3 regions of the Turicibacter sp. H121 genome follow, and region 2 is predicted to be linked to each of the others. Evidence: predicted binding sites of a transcription regulator. Region 2 holds the regulator's gene; each other region holds the start of a gene.
The links. The regulator HrcA, encoded in region 2, represses chaperone genes, less so after heat shock. The targets are predictions, from matches to a motif close to TTTTAGCACTNNNNNNNNNNNAGTGCTAAAA.

Region 1: a site for HrcA is predicted at 1,116-1,146, ahead of clpB (ATP-dependent chaperone ClpB). Genes of this name have one in related genera too.
Region 3: a site for HrcA is predicted at 932-962, ahead of htpG (molecular chaperone HtpG). Genes of this name have one in related genera too.

What each region holds. Positions count from the first base shown of each region.
Region 1 covers NZ_CP013476.1:619,114-621,401, reverse strand. Annotated here, with positions in the region: gene AT726_RS03110 (hypothetical protein) at 1-111, shown strand, start outside; gene AT726_RS03105 (Cof-type HAD-IIB family hydrolase) at 158-982, opposite strand; gene clpB (ATP-dependent chaperone ClpB) at 1,200-2,288, shown strand, end outside.
Region 2 covers NZ_CP013476.1:109,894-112,181, reverse strand. Annotated here, with positions in the region: gene trxA (thioredoxin) at 1-62, shown strand, start outside; gene hrcA (heat-inducible transcriptional repressor HrcA) at 270-1,292, shown strand; gene grpE (nucleotide exchange factor GrpE) at 1,305-1,862, shown strand; gene dnaK (molecular chaperone DnaK) at 1,888-2,288, shown strand, end outside.
Region 3 covers NZ_CP013476.1:2,288,116-2,290,403, forward strand. Annotated here, with positions in the region: gene AT726_RS10980 (YhgE/Pip domain-containing protein) at 1-834, shown strand, start outside; gene htpG (molecular chaperone HtpG) at 1,027-2,288, shown strand, end outside.

The sequences.
Region 1 (2,288 bases), 510 kb from region 2:
ATAAGACGTCCATGGGTAGTCGATCGCTTAGAAGAATTCGGGATCGAGAAAAAGATTGTTGTACTCAAGAATCGTCGTCAAGTTCGAGAGTTTTTGAAGTTATGCGAATAACATAAAAGGTCATGAGCTTTAGCTAGCTAATGACCTTTTTCATTATTTATTTTTTAGGTGTTAAGATGTATTCGTGGATGTAGTGAGCAACGCCGCTTTCTTTGTTTGATTTTGTTGTGGTGTTCGCTACTGCTTTTAGTTTATCGATGGCATTATCCATGGCGACACCGACTCCAGCATATTTTAACATTTCGATATCATTATCTCCGTCACCGAAGGCGATGATATCTTTTTGTTCAATGTTGAAATATTTGGCCAATTTTTCAATCGCTGTTGCTTTATTTGTATTTGATTTAAACACTTCGATAATGTTGACATTATCGCCATCCCATTTGCGGCATGTCACGATGTCACCGTAGTTTTCACGTAAGAAACTCATGACTTTTTCTGGGTATCCCTCTTTAGCTTCTAATAAGAATCCGTTTGGATGTTCGTCTAATGTTTCTTTAAATGGTCCGTATTTCACTGATGTACATGTTTCAATATGGAACCAATCACGAATAGTATCTCCTTGATGTAAGACATATAAGTGATCTTTGTATTCACAAAAGGCATTGACGATATAATCTTTTAATTCTGAATCGAATAAAGTTAAAACAACCTCTGTTGGGATTTGAGCCACAATATCCTCAAAGGTTTCGTCTTCTGGATGATGTATATAAGCTCCATTAAAGTTAATAATAGGTGTATCAAGACCTAACTCTTTGTAGAAGTGTAACGATGCACGTGCTGGGCGGCCTGTTGCAATCACAACGATATGTCCTGCTTCTTTTGCAGCGATTAAAGCTTCTTTTGTATTTGGGTCAAGTGTTTCCCAATTTTGTAATGCAGTTCCATCTAAGTCTGTTACGATTAGTTTCTTTGTTTCCATTAAAACACCTCCGGATAAATATGATAACACAGATAGCGAACAAGTTAAATGAACTTATACAAGATGTGGTGAATTTGTGAAACGTGATTAGTCTTGGCTATTTACAAAATAATAAACACTTACATTTTGGAATTATTAGCACTCTTATTGACTGAGTGCTAAAACAAGAGTATAATGATAGTATCATCATAGATGATGAAGAAATGGAGTGAGAATCATGAATATTAATAAAATGACTGAAAAGCTACAACAGGGCTTAGTAAATGCACAGTCTCTTGCAACTTCATTACATCACCAAGAGATTGATACCCCGCATTTATTAATGTCCTTATTACAAGACCATGACGGATTAGCCGCTCGTGTTTTTACAAAGGCAGGCTATCCGATTCAAGAGATATTACAAGAATTAAAACAAATTTTAGATAAAAAGCCAGCTGTTACTGGAGCAACAGGTGATCCATACGTTTCAGCAGATTTAAATCGTGCTTTATTAAAAGCAGATGATTATGCTCGAGCTTGGAAAGATGATTATTTATCAGTGGAGCACGTCTTGCTTGCGATGCTCGAATCAAAAGATTATCAAATGAAGCAATTAATAAAAAAACATCAGATTAATGAAAAGCACTTAAAAGAAATTATTTCACAGATAAGGGGGAATTCACGCGTGATGACACAAAACCCAGAAGCAACTTATGAAGTCTTAGAAAAATACGGACGTGACTTAGTAGAAGATGTAAAATCAGGAAAAATTGATCCGGTTATTGGTCGCGATGAAGAGATTCGTCGTGCGATTCGTATTTTATCTCGTAAAACAAAAAATAACCCGGTGTTAATTGGTGAGCCTGGGGTTGGTAAAACTGCTATCGTTGAAGGGTTAGCTTGGCGTATTGTTCGACAAGATGTGCCTGAAAGTTTAAAAGATAAAGTGATTTTTGAATTAGACTTAGCCGCTTTAGTTGCCGGTGCTAAATATCGTGGTGAGTTTGAAGAGCGTTTAAAAGCGGTATTGAATGAAGTTAAAAATAGTGATGGACGTATTATTTTATTCATTGACGAAATTCATACCATCGTTGGAGCAGGACGTACAGATGGTGCAATGGATGCAGGGAACTTATTAAAACCATTATTAGCTCGTGGTGAATTACACTGCATTGGTGCTACAACATTAAAAGAATATCGTGAGTACATTGAAAAAGATCCTGCCTTAGAGCGACGTTTCCAAAAAGTTCAAGTTAATGAACCAACAGTCGAAGATACCGTTTCAATCTTACGTGGATTGAAAGATCGCTTTGAAGTACACCATCGT
Region 2 (2,288 bases):
AACAAACAGTAGGTTTCCAACCTAAAGCCTCATTATTATCATTAATTGAAGCAAATAAATAATGAAATTTTAAAAAGAGGGTACACTATGCATTGTACCTTCTTTTGTTTTATTATCAGCCATCGTCTATCTCGAAAACGTCTGATTTGAGTTTGTATAATAAAGATAAAAAACAAAAAAATTAGCACTATAGTGTTGACAGTGCTAATAGAGTTTTATATAATGGTATTAGCACTTAGGGTTAATGAGTGCTAAAAGAGGTGTTTACATTGCTAACAGAACGTCAAATATTAGTTTTAAAGGCAATTGTAGAAGAGTTCATACAAACTGCACAACCAGTTGGTTCGCGAATCCTTTCTAAAAAAGAGGAATTAAACTTCTCTGCTGCAACCATTCGTAATGATATGGCAGATTTAGAGGATTTGGGATTTATTGAAAAAACTCATACATCGAGTGGTCGCGTGCCAAGTCAAAAAGGCTATCGCTATTATGTAGATTTCATCGTAAATCAAGAACCGATGGAGACAACACCAGAAGTAGGAATATTTAGACAATTGTTAGATCAAAAACAATTTGAACGTGAAACAACGATTAAAGAAGCTGTGAAGCTCTTATCGAGTTTGACTAACTACACATCGATTTTACTTGGACCTTCTAGAGATTATAGTCGAGTGAAAAAAATTCAACTTGTTCCAATCTCAGAACGTCAAGCGGTGTTTGTTTTGATTACAGATCAAGGCCATGTAGAAAGTCGAACAATTACTCTTCCAACTAATATTGATATGACTAGAATGGAAAGCATTATCAAAGCACTCAATGAGTTATTAGTAGGAGAATACATTGGACATGTTCATGAAAAATTGACAGAAAGTTTTGAACATCAATTACATGATTTTATTTCTTATAAAGAAGAAATTATGTATGCGATGCTACAACTTTTAACCCAGTCATTAAATCAACAAAATTATATTTTGAGTGGGAAGTCAAATATTTTAAAACAACCTGAATTTAACGATTTAGATAAAGCGTATCATTTATTTAATATGATTGAAGCTGATGAAATTGTTAAAGTAATAGAAGCCGAGGAAGACGGCCATCAATTAACGGTTAAAATTGGACAAGAGAATGAGATTAAAGCGATGGAGAATTGTACGCTAATTACAGTTCCTTATCAGATTAGTGATCATGAATTTGGTAAAATTGCGGTACTAGGTCCGACCCGAATGGAGTATCGTAAAATTATTCCACTTCTTGAACAAGTTGCTCGAATCATGTCTGATTTATATAAATAGGAGGTGGGACGATTGAATAAGGATGCCCAATCAGTTGAGGAATTAAATGAAGAAAATGTGGAAGCTGTAGAATCAACGTGCTGCCAAGAAGAGTGTGAAGCAACAGAAACAGCTGAAACAATCTCTGAAACTGAAAGTTTAAAGCAGCAAATTGAAGAGTTAAAAGATCAATTGCTACGTAATGCGGCAGAGCTTGAAAACTTCAAGCGTCGTATGAATGAAGAACGTGCACGTGAAGTAAAGTATCGTTCGCAATCAATTGTAACAAATATTATTCCAGCAATTGATAACTTCGAACGTGCATTATCAAGTACGGTTGAAGATGAAAATACCAAAACATTTTTAACAGGATTTAAAATGATCCATGCTCAATTAGTAGATGCTCTTAAACAAGAAGGAGTAGAAGTAATCGAAGCAGAGGGTGTCGCTTTTGATCCAACAGTACACCAAGCAGTGATGCAAGAAGCTGTAGAAGGTGTAGAATCAGGAATGGTATTACAAGAGTTACAAAAAGGATATAAGCTAAAGGATCGTGTGATCCGACCATCAATGGTAAAAGTTAGCGAATAATATAGATTAAGGAGGATGAATCTCTATGGGTAAAATTATCGGTATCGACTTAGGAACAACAAACTCATGTGTTTCTGTAATGGAAGGTGGAGAGGCAAAGGTTATTGCTAATCCAGAAGGAGCTCGTACAACACCATCTGTTGTTTCATTTAAAGGTGAAGAACGTCAAGTTGGTGATGTGGCTAAACGTCAGGCAATTACGAACCCAAATACAATTATGTCAATCAAACGTCATATGGGAACAAACCACAAAGTGACAGTTGAAGGGAAAGAATATACACCACAAGAAATTTCAGCAATTATTTTACAAAACTTAAAAGCGACTGCTGAAGCTTACTTAGGTGAACCAGTAACAGAAGCTGTTATTACGGTACCTGCTTACTTTAATGATGCTGAGCGTCAAGCGACAAAAGATGCTGGACGTAT
Region 3 (2,288 bases), 440 kb from region 2:
ACAGCGTATGAAGGAGCAGATAAAGGAATTGACGCCATTGAATATATCAACTCAAAATTACCTGAAGCAGAGAATAAAGTAAGAGAAGTGACTGCAAAACTTGGTGATATTAATGAAAGCCAAAGTTTACAAGAGGTGTTAACGTTACTTCAAGAAGCAGTGACGGAACGTCAAAACTTTATGTCATCTCCCGTCGATTTAGTTGAGGAAACCATCTTCCCAATGCATAACTACGGTACTGCGATGACACCATTTTATAGTGTACTCGCTCAGTGGGTCGGAATGACGTTATTAATTTCAATGTTATCGGTTCATGCAAAAGGCGAATATCGTCCAAGTGAAGAATATTTTGGAAAGTTCTTGTTGTTTGCAACAATTGCACTTGTTCAAGGTCTTATTATTGCATTAGGTGATTTATATCTTTTAAATATCTACTGTGTCAATCCAGGTTTATTTATTGTTGGAATTTTATTCACGAGTATCACATTTACTTTTATCGTTTATTCACTCGTTTCAGTATTTGGTAACGTTGGAAAGGTTGTCTCAATTATTCTATTAGTCTTACAAGTGGCAGGTTCAGGAGGAACTTTCCCAATTCAATTAACACCTAAGTTCTTCCAAATTATTAATCCATTTTTGCCTTTTACATATGCGATTTCTTTTGCACGTGAATCGATTGGTGGAATCGTGGAAAATGTTTTAGCAAAAGATATTATCATTATGTGTATCTATAGTGTGGGGGCAGTTCTTATTTCATTATTTTTAAAGAAACCAATTAATAAGTTATTACAAGGATTTGCTGAGAAATTTGAAGAAAGTGGGTTAGGGGAATAATCGCATGAAAATCATGCGATTTTTTCTTGGAATTTACTGTGATAGCGGATTAAAATGTTGACACCAAATTTAGGGTATGATATATATTTGATATGGGTGTTAGCACTCTAATGATGAGAGTGATAAAAAAAGAACAGAGGAGCGATTAAATTGAAACAATTTAAAGCAGAGTCAAAACGATTATTAGATTTAATGATTAATTCAATTTACACACATCGTGAAATTTTCTTACGTGAGTTAATTTCGAATGCAAGTGATGCGATTGATAAACTATATTATAAAGCCTTAACAGATTCAGATTTAAGCTTCAATGCAGATGATTACTTTATTAAAATTTCTATTGATGAAGAAAAGCGTCAGATTACGATTTCTGATACAGGAATCGGTATGACAGAAGCGGAGTTGGATGAACATTTAGGGGTTATCGCTAAAAGTGGTTCATTACAATTTAAAAAAGATACAGAGTTAGAAGATGGTCATGATATTATTGGACAATTTGGGGTTGGATTTTATTCAGCTTTCTTAGTGGCTGATAAAGTGACTGTCATTTCAAAAGCTTTAGGAGCAGAAACAGCTTATAAGTGGGAATCATGTGGAGCCGATGGATATACGATTGAGCCATGTGAAAAAGCAACGGTTGGAACAGACATCATTTTAACAGTAAAAGAAAATACAGAAGATGAAAACTTTGATGAGTATTTAGATGTCTATAAATTAAAATCAATTATCAAAAAATATTCAGACTTCATTCGTTATCCAATTAAAATGGATTTAACACGCTCACAACTAAAAGAAGGTAGTGAAAGTGAATATGAAGAAGTCACAGAAGAACAAACAGTTAATAGCATGGTTCCAATTTGGAAGAAAAATAAACGCGAATTAACTGATGAAGATTATGAAAACTTCTATAATGAAAAACACTTTGGATTTGATCAACCATTAGCACATATTCATTTAAGTGTAGATGGAACAGTAAGCTATAATGCTATTCTTTATATTCCAGAGAAGATGCCATACGATTTCTATACAACAGAGTATGAAAAAGGATTAGAACTTTATTCAAGTGGTGTCTTAATCATGAATAAATGTGCCGACCTATTACCAGATTACTTTAGTTTCGTCAAAGGAATTGTCGATTCAGAAGATTTATCGTTAAATATTTCTCGTGAAATTTTACAGCATGACCGTCAATTAAAATTAATTGCAAAGAACATTAAAACGAAAATTAAAAATGAATTAGAAAAAATGATTAAAAATGATCGTGAAAAGTATGAAACATTCTATCAATCATTTGGACGTCAATTAAAATATGGTGTTTATTCAGACTTTGGAGCAAACAAAGACGTGCTACAAGATTTATTAATGTTTGCTTCATCTCATGAAGATAAATTAGTGACATTAGAGGAATACGTGTCTCGTATGAAAGAAGATCAAACGCATATTTATTATGCCGT